Regions from separate parts of the Methylobacterium sp. E-012 genome, predicted to be linked through region 1. Evidence: predicted binding sites of a transcription regulator. Region 1 holds the regulator's gene; each other region holds the start of a gene.
What was found. Region 1 encodes HrcA, which represses chaperone genes, less so after heat shock. Its sites were predicted from a motif close to GTTAGCACTCNCNNNNNGNGAGTGCTAAC; they were not measured.
Positions count from the first base shown of each region.

Region 2: the regulator HrcA is predicted to act here: its motif matches at 3,619-3,647, upstream of groES (co-chaperone GroES).
Region 3: the regulator HrcA is predicted to act here: its motif matches at 3,570-3,598, upstream of groES (co-chaperone GroES).

Region 1 covers NZ_JBYQEY010000001.1:2,425,879-2,433,576, reverse strand. The annotation lists gene AC3IF1_RS11615 (penicillin-binding protein activator) at 1-43, shown strand, start outside; gene hemW (radical SAM family heme chaperone HemW) at 44-1,219, opposite strand; gene rdgB (RdgB/HAM1 family non-canonical purine NTP pyrophosphatase) at 1,258-1,887, opposite strand; gene rph (ribonuclease PH) at 1,884-2,597, opposite strand; gene hrcA (heat-inducible transcriptional repressor HrcA) at 2,765-3,820, shown strand; gene AC3IF1_RS11590 (LysE family translocator) at 3,973-4,605, shown strand; gene AC3IF1_RS11585 (DUF1236 domain-containing protein) at 4,680-5,507, opposite strand; gene AC3IF1_RS11580 (MFS family transporter) at 5,844-7,208, shown strand; gene AC3IF1_RS11575 (DUF2312 domain-containing protein) at 7,330-7,611, shown strand; gene AC3IF1_RS11570 (phosphoribosylaminoimidazolesuccinocarboxamide synthase) at 7,660-7,698, opposite strand, start outside.
Region 2 covers NZ_JBYQEY010000001.1:5,060,792-5,068,489, forward strand. The annotation lists gene AC3IF1_RS24135 (ligase-associated DNA damage response DEXH box helicase) at 1-77, shown strand, start outside; gene pdeM (ligase-associated DNA damage response endonuclease PdeM) at 119-832, shown strand; gene AC3IF1_RS24145 (methyl-accepting chemotaxis protein) at 867-2,327, opposite strand; gene AC3IF1_RS24150 (CorA family divalent cation transporter) at 2,521-3,507, opposite strand; gene groES (co-chaperone GroES) at 3,717-4,007, shown strand; gene groL (chaperonin GroEL) at 4,079-5,722, shown strand; gene fae (5,6,7,8-tetrahydromethanopterin hydro-lyase) at 6,261-6,773, opposite strand; gene AC3IF1_RS24170 (triphosphoribosyl-dephospho-CoA synthase) at 7,011-7,698, opposite strand, start outside.
Region 3 covers NZ_JBYQEY010000001.1:3,284,849-3,292,546, forward strand. The annotation lists gene AC3IF1_RS15880 (metal/formaldehyde-sensitive transcriptional repressor) at 1-94, opposite strand, end outside; gene AC3IF1_RS15885 (transglutaminase-like domain-containing protein) at 311-1,126, opposite strand; gene groL (chaperonin GroEL) at 1,369-3,012, opposite strand; gene groES (co-chaperone GroES) at 3,179-3,466, opposite strand; gene AC3IF1_RS15900 (helix-turn-helix domain-containing protein) at 5,120-6,118, shown strand; gene AC3IF1_RS15905 (MFS transporter) at 6,118-7,431, shown strand.

The sequences.
Region 1 (7,698 bases):
GGTCAGCCCGGCCCCGCGGGTGCTGGCCAAGCCCGGGATCTGATCAGCCGGCGAGCTCGGCCACGATCGCGTTGAGGACCGGCGCGCCCCGCGCCGTGGCGGCGATGCGTCCGCCGGGTCGCCGCTCCAGCATACCGTCGCCCACCAGCATGCCGATGCGGTTGCCGTTGAGCGGCCGGCCCTTGAGGGCGGCGTAGCGGTCCGGATCGATCCCCTCGCGCAGGCGCAGGCCCATCACCAGGAATTCGTCGGCCTGATCGACGGCCGAGAGCGTTTCGGTCTCGGCGATGCCGTGGCCGTCGCGTTCGACCCGGGTGAGCCACGCCTCCGGCGCGCGCTCGGTCACGGTGCCGATCCGTCCGGCCGCGGTGACGAGGCGGCCGTGCGCCCCGGGGCCGATGCCGGCATACTCGCCGTAGCGCCAGTAGAGCAGGTTGTGGCGCGACTCGGCGCCGGGCCGCGCGTGGTTCGAGATCTCGTAGGCCGACAGGCCGGCCCGGGAACAGAGATCCTGCGTGACGTCGTAGAGGGCCCGGCCGATCTCGTCGTCCGGAACCACGAGCTTCCCGGCCGCCGCGAGACCGTGGAACGGCGTGCCGGGCTCGATGGTGAGCTGGTAGAGCGACAGGTGCTCGCCGGCCAGCGCGAGGGCCTGACCGAGTTCGTCCCGCCAGAGCGCGGGGGTCTGGCCGGGCCGGGCATAGATCAGGTCGAAGGAGGTGCGCGCGAAGACGGCCTGCGCGACCCGGATCGCGTCGAGGGCCTGCGCCACGTCGTGCAGCCGGCCAAGGGTCCTCAGGGACGCGTCGTCGAGCGCCTGCACGCCGAGGGAGACCCGGTTGACCCCGGCCGCGCGGTAGCCGTGGAAGCGGGCGGCCTCGACGCTCGACGGATTGGCTTCGAGGGTGATCTCCGCGTCCGGCGCCACCGGCCATCGTGCCGCCACCGCGTCGAGCAGCCCCGCGACGGTCGCCGGCCGCATCAGCGAGGGGGTGCCGCCCCCGAGGAAGATGCTGGTGACGGTCCGGCCGGGCGTCCGGCCGGCCATATGGGCGATCTCGGCCCGGAAGGCGTCGAGGAAGCGCGGTTCGTCCACGCCTCCGTGCCGGACGTGGCTGTTGAAGTCGCAATAGGGGCACTTCGCGGCGCAGAAGGGCCAGTGCAGGTAGATCCCGAAACCCGCATCGCGGGTCGGGTGGTCCGGGCCGGTCGTTCGCATGATCGCCGGGATGTGCGCGCGCCCGTCCGGTTTGGCAATCAGGCGCCGGGCGCGAGGCAAGCCCGGCGCAGCGCCACGAACGCCCGGGCGCGGTGGGACAGACCCGCGCCCGTCTGCCAGTCGACCCCGTGCTTCTCCGCGGCGCTCATCTCGCCGAAGGTGCGGTCATGCCCGTCCGGCCGGAAGATCGGGTCGTAGCCGAAGCCGGCCGAACCGCGCGGCGCCACGAGGTCGCCGAAGACCCGGCCCTCGAACAGCTCGGTGTGCCCGTCGGGCCAGGCGAGCACCAGGGCCGAGACGAAGTGCGCGCGGCGGTCGATCGCCCCGCGGGCGTCGAGTTCGGCGAAGATTCGCGCCATCGCCCCGGCAAAATCCTTGTCCGGGCCGGCCCAGCGGGCCGAGAACAGGCCCGGCGCCCCGTCGAGGGCGTCGACGCACAGGCCGGAATCGTCCGCGAAGGTGGGAAGGCCGGTGGCGTCGGCGGCGGCCTTCGCCTTGATCGCCGCGTTCTCGGCGAACATCGTCCCGGTCTCGTCCGGTTCGGGCAGGCCGAGTTCGCCGGCCGAGACCGCCTCCACCCCGAACGGCGCCAGGAGGTCGCGCATCTCGACGAGCTTGCCGGCATTGTGGGTGGCGATCACGACCTTGCCGGTCAGCCTGCGGCTCACGCGAGGGCCTCCTTCTGAAGGGCGACCAGCCGGTCGGTGCCGGCGCGCGCCAGGCCGAGGAGTTCGAGGAGCTGCTCCTGCGTGAACGGCTCCATCTCGGCGGTGCCCTGGACCTCGACGATGCCGCCCCGGCCGGTGAGCACGAAATTGGCGTCGGTCTCGGCCGCCGAATCCTCGGCGTAATCGAGGTCGAGCACCGCCATCCCCTTGTACAGGCCGCAGGAGACGGCCGCGACATGGTCCTTCAGCGGGTCGACCGAGATGATCGAGCGCGTCCGCATCCAGGCGAAGCAATCGTGCAGCGCCACCCAGGCGCCGGTGATCGCGGAGGTCCGGGTGCCGCCATCGGCCTGGATCACGTCGCAATCGACCGTGACCTGGCGCTCGCCCATGGCCGGGAGGTTGGTCACGGCCCGCAGCGAGCGGCCGATCAGGCGCTGGATCTCCTGCGTCCGCCCCGACGGCTTGCCGGAACCGACCTCGCGCCGGGTGCGTTCGTGCGTCGCACGGGGGAGCATGGCGTACTCGGCCGTGACCCATCCTTTGCCCGAACCCCGCAGCCACGGGGGCCCGCGCTCCTCCAGCGAGGCGGTGCAGAGCACCCGGGTGTTGCCGAAGCTGACGAGGCAGGAGCCTTCTGCGTAGCGCGACACGGCGCGCTCCAGGCTCACGGGCCGCAACTCGTCGGCGGCACGCTTGGAAGGCCGCATTGCGGGCCCCTTCTGTGGTGAATGTCGAGGGCCGGGCTCTTAGGCCGGTGCGGCACCGTGAGCAAGCATCGCCGTATGGATTGATCCGGGCGGGTCGGCCGGACATGATCGGACCACAGGATGACCGCGTGACAGACCCGAACTCTCGTTTCCCGAACGATCCATCGATGCAGGCCCTCGCCGCCCTCAACGAACGCGCCCGGGAGATCTTCCGGCAGATCGTCGAGAGCTACCTCACCACGGGCGAGCCGGTGGGATCGCGCAATCTCGCCCGGATCCTGCCGATGGCGCTGTCGCCGGCCTCGATCCGCAACGTGATGGCGGATCTGGAGCATTCCGGCCTGATCTTCGCGCCGCACACCTCGGCCGGCCGCCTGCCGACCGAGCTCGGCCTGCGATTCTTCGTGGATGCCATGCTCGAACTCGGCGATGTCAGCCAGGACGAGCAGGCCCGGATCGAGGCGCAGATGCGCGCCGCCGCCTCCGGCCACACCTTCGAATCCGCTCTGGCCGAGGCCTCGACCATGCTGTCGGGCGTCTCGCGGGGGGCCGGGGTGGTGTTGACCACCAAGGCGAATGTGAGCCTGAAGCACATCGAGTTCGTCCGCCTCGACCCGGCCCGCGCCCTGGTGATCCTGGTCTCGGACGACGGTTCCGTGGAGAACCGGCTGGTGGACCTGCCCGCCGGCCTACCGGCCGGGGCCCTCCAGGAGGCGACGAACTTCCTGAACGCCCGGCTTCAGGGCCGCACCCTGGGATCGCTGCGGGCCGAGATCGAGGCTGGCCGCAAGGCCATGAAGCGGGAGCTCGACGCCATCACCGAGCGCCTCGTCGATGCCGGGCTCGCTACTCCGGTGGGTCCCACGGAGGCGCGCCAGCTGATCGTGCGCGGCCAGGCCAACCTGCTGGACGACCTGCGCGCCGTCGAGGATCTCGAGCGCATCCGCCTGCTGTTCAACGATCTGGAGACGCAGAAGGACGTCATCGACCTCCTCTCCCGCGCCGAGGGCGGCGAGGGCGTGCGGATCTTCATCGGTTCCGAGAACAAGCTGTTCTCGCTCTCCGGCTCCTCGCTGATCGCGGCGCCGTTCCGTGACGGCTCGCAGAAGATCGTCGGCGTCGTCGGGGTGATCGGTCCGACCCGGCTGAATTATGCGCGGATCGTGCCCATGGTCGACTACACCGCCCGGGTCGTCTCGAAGCTCCTCGACGGGGGTCGGTGAACCGCACGATCGCGGCGCGCGATGGCTTCACAAGAGGCGCCCGCCAAGCTTAGATTTTAAGTCAGCCTGGATCTCGATGATCGATACTGATTCGTCGTTGCCGAGGGCAGGCGCGCGCGTCGGCCCGACGTCGCGCGACACTGGGGATCCGCATGCCCAGTCTGGCGAGTTACCTGGCCTTCGCTGCGGTCTCGCTGGGCATGGCCCTGACACCGGGACCGAACATGGTCTACCTGGTCTCCCGCTCGATCGCGCAGGGGCGGACGGCCGGTCTGATCTCGCTCGGCGGCATCCTCGCGGGCCACATCGTCTACATGGCGTGCGCGGCTGTGGGACTCACGGCCCTGTTGATCGCGATCCCCTACGCCTACGATGCCGTCCGCTTCGCCGGCGCGCTCTACCTCCTCTGGCTCGCGTGGCAGGCGGTTCGGCCCAACGGTCGGTCCCCGTTTCAGGTCCACGATCTGCCCAAGGACAGCCCGCGCAAGCTTTTCGCGATGGGGCTGCTGACGAACCTGCTCAATCCGAAGATCGCGGTTCTGTATCTGTCGCTCCTGCCCCAGTTCATCGATCCGGAGAGCGGAAGCGTCCTCGCACAGGCGCTGATCTTCTGCGGCACGCAGCTCGCCGTCAGCGTGGGCATGAACGCCGTCTTCGTCGTCTCGGCCGGGACCATCGCCGCGTTCTTCACCCGGCGCCCGCTTTGGAGCGTCATCCAGCGCTGGCTGATGGGAACGGTGCTGGCCTCGCTCGCGGTCCGCATGGCGACCGAAGCCCACCGATGATCGCAGCGACGACACGGCCAGTGCCGCACGCCGGAGCGGCCTCCGTCCGGCGTGCGGTAGTCTTTGCGGACCAATCAGCCCGGAATGACGTCGACGATCTCGTAAGTGTCGGGATCGATGATCACGATGTCGTCGCGCACCAGGATGAAGTCGTAGCCCTCGTATTCCGGCACGAACTCGACGATCGATGGCGGCAGCCGGTGAAGGCTCACGGACCGGGGGATCGCGGTGCCGACCGCGAGGCCGAAGGCCACATCCCGCAGCGGCGAGACCCCGAGCCGGGTGATCGAACCGCGGAACTCTGAGCGCTGCCGCGTATCGAGGCGGCCCACCGCGCCGCGGGCCGGCCCGCCGCCCCGGGCACCGTCCCGGCCGCCCCGTTCGCCAGCGCCGCCGCGCTCACCCCGGTCGGGTCCGGCCCCATCCCGGTTGCCGCGCTCGCCCGCCGGTCCTGTCTCGCGACCGCCCCGCTCCGCGCCTCCGGGATTGCCGCCCGGCCCGCCGCGCTCCCCGGCGCCGTTGCGCTCGGCCGCGCCACCGGGCCGCCCCGGGCCTTCCGCGCCGCGGCCTGCCGGACCACCCGGCTCCGCGCCGCGGGGGCCACCTTCGGCGCCGCCGGGGCCACGCATCCCGCCGCCTTCCGGTCCGCCGGCACCGCCGCGCATGCCACCACCCTCGGGTCCGCCGGCGCCACCGCGCATGCCGCCGCCCTCGGGGCCGCCGGCACCGCCGCGCATGCCGCCGCCCGGTCCCGCGCCGCCGCCGGCCGGGCCGGCACCAGCTCCCCCGCCGCCGGGCCCGCCACCCGGACCGCCGCCGCCGGGACCACCCTGGGCGAAGGCGGTCGCCGCTCCGACGACGACGATCGCGGCCGCCACCGTATCCCTCAGTATCCGCTTCATGGCCTCTCCTCCCGCTTCCGTCGGAGCGCTCGCGGCGCTCGCAACGCCCGCAACGGGGCCCCGGCGGAATCCGTTCCGTCGCATCGCTGACGCGGCGCAGGTGTCGAGGGATAGACCGTCTATCGCGTCATCCCGGGGTCGCACCGCCCGCACCGGGCCTGACGGTCGAACGCGATGACCCCGCCGCGGACGAACCGGATTCACTGACACTGGCCACAGCTGTCCGCGGCTCGGGACCGATCACGGACTTGCGATCACGGTCATCACCTGTAACGTCGCGCAGCACGAAGAAGAGCCCGGCCCGTGCCGGCGCCGAGAATGGTCGACGGAGACGCCATGTCCGCCTCGAGAAACGATACGATCGGTATCGCGCCGAGCGCCCACGACGACGCTGCGGATCGGCGCCGGCGCATCTGGGCGATCGTCGGCTCGTCCTCGGGCAATCTCGTCGAGTGGTACGACTTCTACTGCTACGCGTTCTTCGCGCTCTACTTCGCGCCGGCCTTCTTCCCGAAGGGGGATTCCACCAGCCAGCTTCTCCAGACCGCCGGCATCTTCGCGGTGGGCTTCTTCATGCGGCCGGTCGGCGGCTGGCTGTTCGGGCGGATCGCCGACCGGGTCGGGCGGCGGACCTCGATGGTCATCTCGGTGCTGATGATGTGCTTCGGCTCGCTGCTGATCGGAATCCTGCCGACCTACGAGCATGTCGGCACTATGGCGCCCGTGCTGCTGCTCCTCGCCCGCATGCTGCAGGGCCTCTCGGTGGGCGGCGAGTACGGCACCTCGGCGACCTACATGAGCGAAGTCGCGATCAAGGGCCAGCGCGGGTTCTTCGCCTCGTTCCAGTACGTCACGCTGATCGGCGGCCAGCTCCTGGCCTCGCTGGTCCTGGTCCTGCTCCAGACGGTCATGACCGCGCCCGAACTCACGGCGTGGGGCTGGCGCATCCCGTTCTTCATCGGCGCCGGCCTCGCCATCGTGGCCCTCTACCTCCGGCGCTCGCTGGCCGAGACCAGGGACAGCAGCGACAAGGAGACCGCCGGCACCTTCGCCGAGCTGTTCAAGCACTGGCGGGCGTTCCTGGTCGTGGTCGCCTACACGGCCGGCGGCTCCCTGAGCTTCTACACCTTCACGACCTACATGCAGAAATACCTGGTCAACACCGCCGGGATGCCGAAGACCTCGGCCTCGCAGGTGATGACGGTGGTGCTGTTCGTCTACATGGCGATCCAGCCGATTTTCGGCGCCCTGTCCGACCGGATCGGCCGCAAGGTCAACATGCTGCTCTACAGTGGCCTCGGCACGCTCATGGTCGTGCCGCTGATGACGGCTCTCGGCACCAACAAGGACCCCTATCTCGCCTTCGCGCTGATCACGCTCGGGCTCGCGGTGGTGTCGTTCTACACGGGCATCAGCGGCATCGTGAAGGCGGAGCTGTTCCCCACCAACGTGCGCGCGCTGGGCGTCGGGCTGTCCTACGCGGTGGCCAACGCCACCTTCGGCGGCACCGCCGAGTTCGTCGCCCTGTGGTTCAAGGACAACGGCATGGAGAGCACGTTCTTCTGGTACGTGACCGTGCTGATGGCGATCGCCTTCGTGGCGTCCCTGATCATGCCGAACCCCAAGGTCCACGGCTATCTCGACGGCGACGGCACGGTCGAGGAGGCGCTCGGCAAGAAGGCGCGCTTCGCCCATGCCTGAGCGCGGTCGGACGATCGGGGCGGATCGCGCCCGGATCGTCCCCCACGCCGAGACCGCGCCGCCTTAACCCGCCGCTTACCCTGCGCCGGCCAGTGTGCCCCGTCATCCGACGAGGAACTGCATGACCGACATGACCGACACCGTGGGCGTCGCGGGCGACCGGATCCGCTCGATCATCGAGCGCGTGGAACGGCTTGAGGAAGAGATCAAGGACCTGATGGAGGCCAAGAAGGAGGTCTTCGCCGAGGCAAAGGGCGAGGGCCTGGACGTCAAGATCCTTAAGGAGATCCTGAAGATCCGCAAGCAGGACAAGGACGAGCGCGACGAGCAGGAGACCCTGCTCGACGTCTACCTGCGGGCGATGGACGCCCCTTCCCCGGCCCCACTGGCGGCCGCCGCGTGAGCCTTTTCTCCTGAACGCTGGGTGGACGGTGCGGGCAGCGCCGTCCGCTCAGCGAATGGGATTGGCGGCCAGATAGGCGTCGATGTT
Region 2 (7,698 bases), 2.6 Mb from region 1:
AGCGGGTCTACGGCGAGGGCGCCGACGAGATCCTGGCCGAGGCCGAGGCGGAGCTTCTTCAAGAGGCCCTGTCCTGACGGTCGATCCGCCCTCCCCCGACGACACCGAGGATGCGATCTTGGCGGCCGGCCTGAGACTCGAGAAGACTCAAAAGCACCCGACTCTGCACCTCGCGGGCGAGACCCTGGTGCTCGACCTGTGCGGCGGCCTCTGGCTGCCGGAGCACCGGACGCTGATCGTGTCCGATCTGCATCTGGAGAAGGGCTCGTCCTACGCGGCCCGCTCCGGCCAGTTCCTGCCGCCCTACGACACCCGCGAGACGCTCGCCTGCCTGCACGAGGCGGTGGCGCGCCACGAACCCGCCCGGGTCGTCGCCCTCGGGGATTCATTCCACGATGCCCGCGGACCCGAGCGCATGGAGCCCGGCGACCGGGCCATGGTGGCGGCGCTCCAGGACGGCAGGGACTGGGTCTGGATCGCAGGCAATCACGATGCCGCAATCAGCCAGGGGGTCGGCGGCCGCTACGCCGACGCGCTGACACTGGGCGGCCTGGTCCTGCGCCACGAGCCGAGCCCGGGCGACGCGCCCGGGGAGATCGCCGGGCACCTCCATCCCTGCGGCAAGGTCGCGATGCGCGGCCGCGCGGTCCGCCGCCGCTGCTTCGTCACCGACGGCAGCCGCGTGGTGATGCCGGCCTTCGGCGCCTATGCGGGGGGCCTCAACGTCCGCGACAGGGCCATCGAAGGCCTGTTCCCGAAGGGTTTCACCGCCCACCTCCTGGGAGACGGGCGGGTCTTCGCCATTGGACGGGCACAGCTCGCCCGGGACTGAGCCTGCAGCGGTTCGCTTCGTCCGCTCGACCGGATCAGTTCGCCGACATGAAGCGGTTCACGCTCTCCGACAGACTCGAGGAGTGGTCCGCCAGGCTTCCGGCGATGCCCCGGACCGCCTCGGCGAACTGGCCGGTCGCGTTGGCCGCCTGTGAGACGCCGCCGATATTGCCCGACATCTCGTGGGTCGAGACCGCCTGTTCCTCCACGGCGCTCGCCATCGCCAGGGTCAGCTTGGACAGCTCGCCGACGGCCGCGGTGATCATCTCGATGGCGCCGACCGCCTCGCCGGTCGCGCTCTGGATCGCCGAGACCTGCTGGGTGATCTCGCCGGTCGCCTTGGCGGTCTGCTCGGCCAGCGCCTTGACCTCGCTGGCCACCACCGCGAAGCCGCGCCCGGCCGCGCCGGCGCGCGCAGCCTCGATGGTCGCGTTCAGCGCCAGAAGGTTGGTCTGGTCGGCGATCGACTTGATCATGCCCACCACCGCGTCGACCTTCCGGGCATTCTCGGCGAGCTGCCGCATCGTCGCGTCGGTGGTCCCGGCCTGGGTGGCGATCTGCTGCGCCCGCTCTGAGACCCGCCCGACCTGCCCGGAGATCTCCTGGATGGCATTGTTCATCTGCTCCGAGGTCGCGGCCACGGAGGTGGCCCTCTGTCGGGCGGAATCGGCCGACTGCGTGAGCCCCTCCGCCGATTGCTGCATCTCCTCGATCGCCGACCCGACCGCCGCGACCACCCGGTTGACCTCGGAGGCCATGTGGACCTGGGCCGACACCACCGACCAGGTCAGCATCGGTCCGATGTAGTTCCCCTTCTCGTCGTTGACCGCCGTGACCTGCAGGTCGAGCGTCTCCGGACCGACCTTGATCTTGGTGCGGTGCGGGAGGCGGCTAGCATCCGCCAGCATCGAGCGCTGGTGGCGGGGGTTCTTGTGGAACACGTCGAACGAATGTTCGAGCATCTCATCGACCTTGATCGGGAGATGTTGCTCGAGTGGACCGAGGGTACGGCGCGAGGTCGTATTCAGGTAATTGATCCGGAAGTTGTCGCGCGGATCGGCGGTCATCACCGCCACGGGCATGTTGTCGATCATCGACATCAGCCGGTCGATCTGGTTCTTCTTCACCGAGATGTCGCTTGCGAACTTGATGACCTTCACGGGCTTGCCGCTGGCATCGAGGATCGGATTGTACGTCGCTTCGAGCCAGACAGGGTGCTTCTCCTTGTCGAGCCTGAGGAATTCGCCGGTGACGTATTCACCCGACCTCAGCTTCGCCCAGAAGGCCGCGTAGTCGTCCGATTTGACCGACGCATCATCGACGAAGATCGAATGGTGCTTGTTGATGATTTCGTCGAGCGCGTATTTCATCAATTTCAAGAAGTTTTCGTTCGCACTTGTGACGTGACCATCCATATTGAATTCAATAATTGCCAATGACCGATTGAGCGCATCGATCTTGGCCTGCGATTCGCTGTAGGTCGTCCGCTTGAACATGGCTGCACCCGCTTGTGATGCATCTTTCAAAACCATGGACGCGTTAATCCAATCCTAATCCTAAATTGAATTTTTATTTCGTCATTTGAGTTCTATAATACGGTGCTGATATCAATCGAAAACAGTATTATATAGAGCCATTACTTCAGTATTATCGATAGCAAATAATAAAAACATCTCGAAAATTATAGTATCAAAACCAGCCCCGCATCCGAAAATATATGATCGGCGCGAGCGCGCTCACGAGAATGAGGGCCAGGGCGTAGGGGTAGCCGTAGGTCCAGTCCAATTCCGGCATGTGCTTGAAATTCATGCCGTACATCGACGCGATCAGGGTCGGGGGCACGCCGACCACCGAGACGACGGTCAGTACCCGGAAGACATTGTTCTGCTCGATGTTGATAAGACCCAATGCCGCGTCGAGCAGAAATTGAACGTTTTCTGCCAGCCGCGTCTCGAACTCGTCGAGGGACTCGATATCCCGTTTGATCGTCTCGAAGCGGCCATCCTCGGGAAGGCCCAGCCCGTCACAGGCGGCTGAAACGAACGGGACGATCCGCTCCAGTCCGAGGAGGCTGGCGCGAATCTTCCCCAACGCTTTCCCGCGGCGGCTGATCCCGTGCAGGATCCGGCGCAGCGCCAGATCGCGGCGCCGCGGTGGCGGGCTTTCCAAGCGGCGCCGCTCGGGGCCGCGGACATCGAAATCGAAGATCCGCGACGAGAGCGTGTCGAGTTCCGTCGCCATGTCCTCCAGCGCGTCCGCGAGGTTGTCGACGAGCTCTTCCAGCACGACCAGGAAGACCTCGCTCGGCGTCACGCTGCCGTCACCCTCGGCGATCCGCTTCGCCGCGGAGGCGAAGCTGCGCAACTCGTGGAAGCGGATGGTGACCAGGTGGTCCTTCGTCAGCATGAGGCCCAGCGGCTTCAGCTGCGAGTCGCTGCGTTCGAAGGTAATCATCGGTGTCGAGAGGGAGAGCCCGCCCTTCACCCGGCGCAGGCGGCTCGAATTCTCGACCTCCGCCAGAGCCGCCCGCGACGGGACGCGCAGCCCGGTCGACGCTTCCACGGCGGCGGCCTCCTCCGGGGTCGGATCGTTCATGTCGAGCCAGACGGCCCCGTCCGGAATGCGCCCGCCGGGCTCGATCGCCAGCGGGCCTTCGGGTCCGTGCAGGCTCAGCATCGGCGCATGGGATCCATCTGGAAGAACGGGCGGCCGCCCCGCCATCACGCCGTCGCGCGGGGGTGCGACCGTCTTGACACGACACGCCGCCGAGCCTACCTCACCGCGGTCTTTGGCACTCGCCGAGACAGAGTGCTAACAGTCGGGTTTGGACGCGGCCTCGCGGCCGCATCAACGCCAACTTCAGACCTGAAGCAAGAGGGCAGCTCATGAACTTCCGTCCGCTGCACGACCGCGTGGTCGTCCGTCGCATCGAGAGCGAGGAGAAGACCAAGGGCGGCATCATCATCCCGGACACCGCCAAGGAGAAGCCGCAAGAGGGCGAGATCGTCGCCGTCGGCCCCGGCGCCCGCGACGAGACCGGCCGCATCAACCCGCTGGACGTCAAGAAGGGCGACCGCGTCCTGTTTGGCAAGTGGTCCGGCACCGAGGTCAAGATCGACGGTCAGGACCTCCTGATCATGAAGGAATCCGACATCATGGGCGTCGTCGCCCTCTGATCGGATCACCCGTCCCGACCCTTTGAGGCCGCTCCGGCCTTGGGGTTCAACCTAACGACAAGAGGCAAACCATGGCAGCGAAAGACGTTCGTTTCTCCGCCGACGCCCGCGACAAGATGCTTCGCGGCGTCGACATCCTCGCCGACGCGGTGAAGGTGACGCTCGGCCCCAAGGGCCGCAACGTCGTGATCGAGAAGAGCTTCGGCGCCCCGCGCATCACCAAGGACGGTGTGACGGTCGCCAAGGAGATCGAGCTCGCCGACAAGTTCGAGAACATGGGCGCCCAGATGGTGCGCGAAGTGGCCTCTAAGACCAACGACATCGCGGGTGACGGCACCACCACCGCCACCGTGCTGGCTCAGGCCATCGTCCGCGAGGGCGCCAAGTACGTCGCCGCCGGCATCAACCCGATGGACCTGAAGCGCGGCATCGACCTCGCCACCGCCGCCGCGGTGAAGGACATCATCGCCCGCGCCAAGAAGGTCTCGACCTCCGACGAGGTCGCCCAGGTCGGCACGATCTCCGCCAACGGCGACAAGGAGATCGGCGAGATGATCGCCCACGCCATGCAGAAGGTGGGCAACGAGGGCGTCATCACCGTCGAGGAAGCCAAGACCGCCGAGACCGAACTCGACGTCGTCGAGGGCATGCAGTTCGACCGTGGCTATCTCTCCCCATACTTCATCACCAACGCGGAGAAGATGGTCGCCGAGCTGGAAGACCCCTACATCCTCATCCACGAGAAGAAGCTGTCGTCGCTCCAGGCGATGCTGCCGGTGCTCGAGGCCGTGGTCCAGACCGGCAAGCCGCTGCTGATCATCGCCGAGGACATCGAGGGCGAGGCGCTGGCCACCCTCGTGGTCAATAAGCTGCGCGGTGGCCTCAAGGTCGCGGCCGTGAAGGCGCCGGGCTTCGGTGACCGCCGCAAGGCGATGCTCGAGGACATCGCGATCCTGACCAAGGGCCAGATGATCGCCGAGGATCTCGGGATCAAGCTCGAGAACGTGACGCTTCCGATGCTCGGCCGCGCCAAGCGCGTGCGGATCGAGAAGGAGAACACCACGATCATCGACGGCGTCGGCGAGAAGTCCGACATCGAGGGCCGCATCAGCCAGATCAAGGCGCAGATCGAGGAGACCACCTCGGACTACGACCGGGAGAAGCTGCAGGAGCGTCTGGCCAAGCTCGCGGGCGGCGTCGCGGTGATCCGCGTCGGCGGCGCGACCGAGGTCGAGGTCAAGGAGAAGAAGGACCGCGTCGACGACGCCCTCAACGCCACCCGCGCGGCGGTCGAGGAAGGCATCGTCCCCGGCGGCGGCACCGCACTGCTGCGCGCCAAGAAGGCGGTCGCTGAGCTGAAGAGCGAGATTCCGGACGTCCAGGCCGGCATCAAGATCGTCCTCAAGGCCCTCGAAGCCCCCCTGCGCCAGATCGCCCAGAACGCGGGCGTCGAAGGTTCGATCGTGGTCGGCAAGATCACCGACAACACCTCCTCGGAGACCTACGGCTTCAACGCCCAGACCGAAGAGTACGTCGACATGATCCAGGCCGGCATCGTCGACCCGGCAAAGGTCGTGCGCACCGCCCTGCAGGACGCGGCTTCGGTCGCTGGCCTGCTGGTGACCACCGAAGCCATGGTCGCCGACGCCCCGAAGAAGGATGGCGGCGCCCCCGCGATGCCGGGCGGCGGCGGCATGGGCGGCATGGACTTCTAAGTCCACATCACCCGTAGAGATGAGGAAGGGGGTCGCCGAGAGGCGGCCCCTTTTCTTTTGTTGTATCGAGATCCAAGCGTTGCGGGAGACACCGTCCAAATTTCATATTCGGCGCCTGTGATGGGCATACAGAGGAGCCGGATGCAGCCAACCGCCATGTCTAAGCCCGTCCACCTCGCCGTTTGGGTGAGATCCTGCAGAGACGGCAGCGGCATGCTGCGGGCGTCGAATCCCAGCGCGATCTGTCCAGACGCGTCACTTCCCTCTCCGAATTCCTGCTGACGCTGGGGCTACCCTCCCGGCATGGGGGGCAGGAGACGCGCGTTGCAGTTCCGAAATGATCTCGACAGCGTCGTGCGAAAACTCGCGCCCGCGCGACCGCGGCGTCTGGACCACCTCACCAAAACACAAAAAAACGGGACGGCTCGCGCCGTCCCGTCGGTGGTGGTTCCTATCGGCCTAAGAAGATCGAGGCCAGTCGCTGGAGCAGGCCCCGCGGTGCGGGCGGCGGCTCAATCTGCCCAGGACCGTCCCCGATCTAAGCGTTGGCGGCGAAGGGATGCTGCGCCGAGTTGCGCTGCTCGGTGACCGTCGCGGCCTTCGGCTCGCCGTTGACGGCGCGCTGGATCGACAGCTTGGTCGCCTCGTAGTTGTACTTCTGGATCTTGGCGTCGTCGGCCGCCTCCCAGTGGATGAACACGCCGACCAGGATGAACAGGTCGTCGGCCTCATCGGCGGGGATGATGCCCTCGGCGACCGCGTCCTGCACGGCCTTCGCGACGCCGTGCTGGGCCGGGCCGAACATCTGGACGGCCTGACGGGCGTCGTTGATGGTGACCTTGTTGAACATCAGGGTGTTGGGCTTGCACGGCAGGTTCGGCGCGATGACCGCGAGCAGGCTGGTGAAGCCGTGCTTGTTGTTCACGAGGCCGTTGCAGAAAGCCGTCTCGGCGGGCGAGCCGCGCGGTCCGATGATCAGGTCGATGTGAGCGACTTCGTTGCCGTCGCCGACGAGGGCTTCGCCAACCTGAACCTTGGTGATCTTCGCCATTCGGTGTCTCTCCCTGGATTCCGAAATAGGGCCGCGGCGCCGGACGATGCCAGCGGCCGGGAAGCCATCCTTGTTATCGGCGCCCGATCCTCCGGCCGTGCCGGTTGGGCCGAGCCGGTTGGGCCGGACAGCGCGCCGGACCCTACAGCGCGACCCTGCGGCTCACAACCCGCAAGGCCCTGCCGCGACGGAATTTCTATTGCTCCGCCCGGGGCACCACCGGAACGGGGGCGCGACTCAGGCCAACGCCGCCCCGGCCGTCGCGAGCGCGTCCCAGAACAGCGTCGCCACCGTGAAATCCGCGCTCGTGCCCGGGTTGAGGCCGCGCGCCTTCATCGACGCGTCGAGGGCGAGGAGCGGTCCGGCCGGCGCCCTGGCGAGATCGATCCCGCGCGTGGCTTCCGCGACCTCCCGGCGAAGATCCTCGGCGGCATCGGCACCGGCCTTGCGGGCCACGTGGCTGTCCGGCACCGCCGTGAGGTAGGCGAGATGCACGGCGGTCGTGCACCAGGACGGATCGAGCCCCCGCCGCCGCGCCTCGGCGAGAGCCGGCAAGCCGATCGCCGGGATATCCGCGAAGCCGGTGACGTAGGCCCGGGCGATCCGGTCCCGGTCGGCGGCCTCCTGCATCGCGTCGCGGAGCGCATCGGGCGGGGCGGCGGCGACATCGTGCCGGGCGGCCCGGCCGAGGCCGCCGGGATTGGCGATCCGAATCGCGGCGAAGACCGCTTCGGAATCGGCGCGGTCGAGGGCGTCCAGGACCGCCCCGAGCGTCTGCCCGCGCTCCGCCGCCGCCGCCAGCGGAGCGCAGAGCAGCAGGATGCCGAGATTGGTGTTCTGTCCGACCGCCGCCATCGTCGCGGCGATTCCGGCGCGGACCCGTGCGCCGACTCCGGCCCCGGCCTGTGCCAGAGCCGGTGCGGAG
Region 3 (7,698 bases), 860 kb from region 1:
CGGCCTCCAGGGCGCGCTCGACCGCCTCCGCTTGGCCTTTGATCCGGCGCACGCGGGCGAGCAGCTTCGTCTTGTCCTTGAGCGTGTGTCCCATCGGCCGTCCTTCGAGCCATGATATAGGGGGGTACCCTATCCGTGTCGAGTCCGAGGCCCGCGCACTGACGCACGGGATCCCGAACCGCCCCCCGTGGAAGCGGGCCGGCGGCCCCGTTCGGAGTGCCTCATGAAACGCCCGGTGCGCACCCCGGCGACGGCACGGCGTGGTCCCGCGGGCGGGGCCCGGCGCGACCGGCTTCGACCCGACGCCCGGTCAGGCCGGGATCGGGGCCTCCTCCGTCGTCACGTGAAACCCGACGAGCTCGTTGGGCCCGAAGGTCAGCGTGAGCGGGACATCGGCGGCGTCGCGCCCATAGGCGATGAGGATCCGCCCGATCCGCGAGCTGTTGTTCCGCGGATCGAAGGTGTGCCAACGGCCCCCGAGATAGACCTCCATCCAGGCCGCGAAATCGCCGGGCGCGTGCGGCAGCGGCAGGCCGATATCGCTGACATAGCCGTTGCAGTAGCGGGTCGGGATGTTGAGGCAGCGGCAGAAGGCGATCGCCAGATGGGCGTAATCCCGGCAGACGCCCCGCTGCTCCTCGAAGACCTCGAAGGCCGTCCGGGTCGCCCGCGCATGCGCGTACCCGAAGGTGATCCGATCGTGGACATAGTCGCAGATCGCCTGCACGCGGCTCCAGCCGGGCGGGAGATGCCCGAACAGCTCCCAGGCGATGGACGAGAGGCGATCGGTCTCGCAGTAGCGGCTGCCGAGGAGGAACAGGATGCTGTCGGAGGGCAATTTCTCGATCGCGATCTCCGGCGCGTCGGGCTCCGGCTGATCGCCGCTGCCGTGGTCCCGCACGATCGTGTCGGTCTTGAGCGTGAAGCGCCCCGCCGGGGCGACCATCCGGTTGCACCAGTTCCCGAAGCTGTCGCGATAGCCCTCCAGGGGAACCGCCGGGCTGGTGATCAGGTGATCGGGCTGTTCGAGATCGGAGAAGCGCGAGGCGTGAACGTTGAGCGTCGCGATGACGGGGGTGGGCTGCGAAAACGCATACGCCATCTCGCAGCCGACTTTTATGCGCATGAGCTCTGTCCTCCCGGGCGACCGTGAGATCGGCACCGGTCCCGCCGGCACGGCGAGCTTGGGCGCGCATCACGGCGATGACCCATGCAAATCCGGGGCAAACCGCCGGCGGTTGGACAACCGCGCGCGGTCACGACCCCGCAGCACGGCGCAGGGGCGTCTCCGGCCCGATCCACTGCGAGGCGCCCCCCGACACGCCCGCAGGGCGGGCGGCCGGAGAGCGCCGGTCGGTTTTCGGCAGGTCAGAAATCCATGCCGCCCATTCCCCCCATGCCGCCGCCGGCGGGCATGGCGGGCGCCTCCTTGCGCGGCGCTTCGGCGATCATCGCCTCGGTGGTCACCAGCAGGCCGGCCACGGAGGCCGCACCCTGAAGGGCGGCCCGCACGACCTTGGCCGGGTCGACGATGCCGGCCTGGAGCATGTCGACATACTCCTCGGTCTGGGCGTTGAAGCCGTAGGTCTCCGAGGCATTGGCCAGGATCCGGCCGACCACGATCGAGCCCTCGACGCCCGAATTCTGGGCGATCTGACGGATCGGGGCCTCCAGGGCCTTCAGCACGATCTTGATGCCGGCCTGGACGTCGGGGTTTTCGTTCGAGAGCCCCTGAATGGCCGCTTTGGCGCGCAGCAGCGCCGTGCCGCCGCCGGGGACGATGCCCTCCTCGACCGCCGCGCGGGTGGCATGCAGCGCGTCATCGACGCGATCCTTCTTCTCCTTGACCTCGATCTCGGTCGAACCGCCGACGCGGATCACCGCGACGCCGCCCGCGAGCTTGGCCAGACGCTCCTGCAGCTTCTCCCGGTCGTAGTCCGAGGTGGTCTCCTCGATCTGCGCCTTGATCTGCGAGATGCGGCCCTCGATGTCGGACTTCTCGCCGACGCCGTCGATGATCGTGGTGTTCTCCTTCTCGATGCGGACCCGCTTGGCGCGGCCGAGCATCGGCAGGGTCACGTTCTCGAGCTTGATCCCGAGATCCTCGGCGATCATCTGGCCCTTGGTCAGGATCGCGATGTCCTCGAGCATCGCCTTGCGGCGGTCGCCGAAGCCCGGCGCCTTCACGGCCGCGACCTTGAGGCCGCCGCGCAGCTTGTTGACCACGAGGGTGGCCAGCGCCTCGCCCTCGATGTCCTCGGCGATGATCAGCAGCGGCTTGCCGGTCTGGACCACGGCCTCGAGCACCGGCAGCATCGCCTGGAGCGACGACAGCTTCTTCTCGTGGATGAGGATGTACGGGTCCTCGAGGTCGGCGACCATCTTCTCCGCGTTGGTGATGAAGTACGGGGAGAGATAGCCGCGGTCGAACTGCATGCCCTCGACGACGTCGAGCTCGGTCTCGGCGGTCTTGGCCTCCTCGACCGTGATCACGCCCTCGTTGCCGACCTTCTGCATGGCGTGGGCGATCATCCCGCCGATCTCCGTATCGCCGTTGGCCGAGATCGTGCCGACCTGGGCGATCTCCTCGGACGAGGCGACCTTGCGGGAGCGGCCCGCGATATCCTTCACGACTGCGGCCACAGCCAGATCGATGCCGCGCTTCAGGTCCATCGGGTTCATGCCGGCGGCGACGTACTTCACGCCCTCGCGCACGATGGAGGCCGCGAGAACGGTCGCGGTGGTGGTGCCGTCACCGGCGGTGTCGCTCGACTTCGAGGCGACCTCGCGGACCATCTGGGCGCCCATATTCTCGAACTTGTCGACGAGCTCGATCTCCTTGGCGACGGTGACGCCGTCCTTGGTGATGCGCGGAGCGCCGAAACTCTTCTCGATCACGACGTTGCGGCCCTTGGGGCCCAGCGTCACCTTCACCGCGCTGGCGAGCAGCTCGACACCGCGCAGCATCTTCTCACGGGCATCGACCGAAAAGCGAACGTCTTTGGCGGACATGGTGGTGGCTCATCATCTGTCGTTTGGCCCCGAGGCACGCCACAGCGGGCGCCTCGAAGGGCAGGTCGGGGTTCGGGGCCGCGTGCGGCGACTCTGAAGGCTCTGAATCCTCAGATGCGTCGCGCGCGCTGACGCCGAACCGGTGTCCATTTCGGCAGCGCGCGCCCTAGGCGACGACGCCCAGGATGTCGGATTCCTTCATGATCAGGAGGTCCTGACCGTCGATCTTCACCTCGGTGCCGGACCACTTGCCGAACAGGACGCGGTCGCCGGCCTTGACGTCGAGGGCATTGATCTTGCCGGCCTCGTCGCGGGCACCCGGCCCGACGGCGACGACCTCCCCCTCCTGCGGCTTCTCCTTGACCGTGTCGGGGATGATGATGCCGCCCTTGGTCTTCTCCTCGCCCTCGATGCGGCGGAGCACCACGCGGTCGTGTAGCGGACGGAATTTCATTGCGAGATCCTGATCGTTCCCAGGCATGATCCAACCGGCATGGTTGGCGCGATCGCGGGAAGCGTGGCGGCGAAGACGGGAATCGCGGCCCGATCGGCGCATCATTAGCACTCGTCTGGGAGAAGTGCTAACTTTTTGCGTGGCCGAAGCCCGCCAGCCGGATCCGACATCCAAGCCTCAGACGAGATCCGATCCCGGACGGCATGGTCAGGTCATGCGCCGAACCGGAACGTCGTCTCCGCGCAGAGCGGCAGGGGCTCGCCATCCCGACAGGTCGTCAGCGGTCGGATGTGCCCGCGGCCGCATGGCGAATGGAACCAGCGTTGACATGAAACTTCGGGCGCCGGTTTGTGCTCTGTGTTTGCGATGCGCGATCGGATACAGTCAGTGTCGTCCGAGATATTATTACAAAGAAATCAATCATCGAGACGTATTGCGTTCGGGCTTGATCGTCCCGGCTCGACCCCCGAAGCGCTCTCGTGCAACCAGTCTCCCGCTTGCTTGCCGGCCGATGGGGCCTTGGCGGCTCTCGGGGCAGGCTCGGATCGGGCCGTATCCGATGCGGTCGCGGGAAGCGCCGGGGGCGCAGGCGGCCTCACGCTCTGCGATCCGAAGCCATCGACGCACCGGCGGAGCGCGATCGGATCAGGCAATAGTGTGCAATCGTTCACGTTGACGGGGGCCTGAGCCGATGCCGGCGTGCACGCCAAGCACAGGACGGTCCAGAGATGACATCGCGATTTCATCCTCATCTCCCTGTCGGATTGACCTGCAGGATCTCGATGCTGCTCGGCTCACCGGCCTTCGGGTTGCGCTTGGCGGGGGGCACGCCCGGACCGGCCTGCGGGGCCGCGGGGGCGCTGACCCGTCCCGCATTGTCGGCCGGGCGCGGCAGTCAGCAGAGGCCGCGTCGCGGATACCCTGAGCGTTGCCCGGGTCGCCGAGGCCGCCCACGTCAATGCCGAACGCGTCGCTGAACGCGTCGCTTCCTCGGATTCCGGTACCGCCGCGAACGCCCGCCATCACCGTGTCCCCGATTCCCCCGTCCTGCCCCGCCGGCCACGAAGGCGGGGGCGTTCACCGTCGGCACGATACCGAGCGCCTCCGATAGTGGACGCGGCAGGCCCGACATGGATTGGCTGAGCGTCCCAAACTGGCGGCTCATACGGCCCCAGAATGCGGGTGTGATTTTCGCGTGACAGGGCACCCAGGCCCGTCCGCCCGGATGCCATCACGAGACGCGGCGCGTGCAATCGATCGGTGTCGGACGGCCGCAGCACGGCGGCGTCTGCGCCGAGGCCGGCCTCGTCCGTCGCGACCGGGCAGCCCGATCCCGTTCGGGCGGGATGCCATGTCCGGGAGAAGGTCGGTGGCCCGGCAGGCACTTGGGGATGGCTAAAGCCGTCGAGCCGCCGGGCCCGATCAGGCGGGTTCAATGGACGCCCTGTGTAGGCGCCCCAGAAAATATCTTCAGACCTGGCTCTAGACGTTCCACGAACGGGACTACATTCGGGGTAACAATAGAGAACTCACTCGGCATATGGCATCCCGACGACCCTGCTGCGTCCATGTCAGGGATGCGGCGTCACCCGGCCCGGGCTACGTCGGTGCCGCTCGCGTCGGCGTCAGGCCCTCGTAGCAATGGCCGCGCGCATGCTCGCGTTCACCGCCCCGCGCGAGGGCGGTGACGGCTTCGACGCGTACCATCGCCTGTACAGCGTCGGGGCCGATGTCGAGCGCACCGACGGGCCTTTCCATGCCCGCGTCCACATCCGCCGCTTTCAGCGGATGGTGCTGTACGAGCGCGACCTCGGCGGCCTCCTGCACCGCCGCGATCCCCGCCGGGTGGGGCGGGACGGCTTCGACCACCTCGTGCTGCATCTCCTGCTGGACGGTGATCTCGCCGCTGGCCCCCCGGGGGCGGAGCACCGGTTGCGGCCCGGTGAGATCATGCTCGTCAATACCGCCCAACCGCACTGGACCCGTGTCGGCCGCGCTCGCCTCCTCTCCGTGGCACTCGCGCGCGCGATCGTGGAGCCGGCTGTCGGCGCGCTCGACGCCCTCCACGGCGCGGTGCTGCCCGGGGCCGCGGCCGGGCTGCTCAGGGATTTTCTCCTGTCGCTCGTGCGCCGTGCGGACAATCTGCCGGATGTCGCGGTCGAGGGGGCGGCCGACACCGCGACCGAACTGCTCGGCCTCGGGTTGAAAGCGGCCACGGCCGCGCCGGTGGCACGACGGGTGTCGGCAGCGGCGGCGCGGCCGCTGCGCCGCACCCGTGCCGAGGCGTATGTCGACACCCATCTGCTCGATCCCCGCCTGGACGCGGCGACGGTCGCCGCCGGCATCGGCACGTCCCGCAGCCGGCTGTACGAGGATTTCGCCGACGAGGGCGGCGTCGCCCGCTACGTGCAGCGCCGGCGCCTGGAGCGCCTCCGCGACGCCCTGCGCCGGCCCGGCGAAACCCGGTCCGCATCCACCCTCGCCTTCGCCTGCGGCTTCATCGACGAGAGCCACAGCAACCGCGCCTTCCGCGCCGCCTTCGGCGTCCCGCCGGGCCGCTACCGATCGATCGTCCACAGGGCGCGGCTCGACCGGTCCGACCACGGCCCGATCGAGTCCGTGTTCGAGCGCTGGATCAGCGAGCTGTACTGATGGGCGCGGATGGCGCCGCCGCGGCTCCGGGCCTGTCGGGCCGGTCACTCGTTCTGCTGCTCGCGGCGACACAGTTCCTGGCGTTCAGCGACCGCTTCCTGATCACCCTGGTGGCACAGCCGCTGAAGCTCGATCTCGCCCTGTCGGACACGCAGCTGGGCGTGCTGCAAGGCTCGGCATTCGCCGTGCTCAACGCCGCGGCGATGCCCTGGGCGGGGATCTGCGCCGACCGCGGGCACCGCCGCAGCCTGCTGCTGGCCAGCGTCCTCGTGTGGGGTTTGGCGACCCTGGCCGGCGGGCTGGCCGGCTCGTTCGCCGCCCTGGCCGTCGCCCGGGCATTGCTCGGCCTCGGGCAGGCCGCGATCGCGCCCGCCGCGCTGTCGCTGATGGCCTATCGCCTGCCGCCGGCCGGGATCGGCCGGGCGATCTCGCTCTTCACCGCCGGGGCGACGCTGGGGCGCAGCCTCGCGCTCCTGGGGGGTGGGGCCGCCCTCGCCTGGCTCACCGCGGCGGGCGGCCTGACCGTGCCCGGCTACGGCCCGGTCCGGCCGTGGCAGGCGCTGTTCGCGCTGGCCTGCCTGCCGAACCTCGCGCTGCTGGTCGGGTTGCTGCGCGTGGTCGAACCGCCGACGGCACCGGCCCGGACAGGGCGGCCGGCGCTCGCCTGGGTGCTGCGCCATCGCTCCGCCTACCTGCCGCATTTCGGCGCCGCGGCGGCGGCCGTGCTGATCGGCCAGACCCTGACGGCGTGGGCGCCGACCTTCTACGTGCGCGCGCACGGGCTCACCCCCGCGACGGGCGGCCTCTACCTCGGGATGGTGATCCTGGTGGCGGCGCCGCTCGGGCACATCGCCGGGGGGCGCTGGCTCGACCGGGCGCGGGCGCGCGGGCTTCGGGGCGCGGCCTCGCGCGCCCTCGCCCTCGGGCTGGCGCTGGCCTGCCCGAGCGCCGGGGTGATGGCCCTCGCGTCCGATCTGACGACGTCGCTGACCGGGTTCGCCGTCCTCGTGGCGACGCTCGGCGTCACGAGCCCGCCCGCCCTGGCGGGACTTCAGATCCTGACGCCCCGGGCGCTGCGCGGCCGGATGAGTGCCGTCTTCGTGGCGAGCGTGACGCTCGTCGCCTTCGGGGTCGGACCCGCGCTTGTCGGGGTGATCAACGACCGGGTCGTCGGACCGGAGAACGTCGGCGCGGCGATGTTTGCGGTGTTCAGCGCGACCGCGCTCGTCGGCGTTGTCCTGGCTCTCTCGACGCGTACGCTTCGCTCGCCTCGATCCGCGGCACGCGCCAGCGCGGAATCTGCGCCCCCCTGAAGACCGCGCCGACGCCGGCCGCTTCCGGCAGGTGTGCCCGCCCGATCCCGTCGCGCCGGTGGCCCGTACGCCCGATGGCAGAGGCACGGTGCGGCCGTGGCAGGCACCCGTCATGGGACCGATAGCGGCGACCGAGAGAAGAGCCGAGCGGATATGGAGCCGACTGAGCCGGATCGCAGGTGTCGCCGTCAGGGGCTCAAATTTTTTTGGCGCGCCCTACGGGAATCGAACCCGTGTTTTCGCCGTGAAAGAGACGCTGTGAGATCT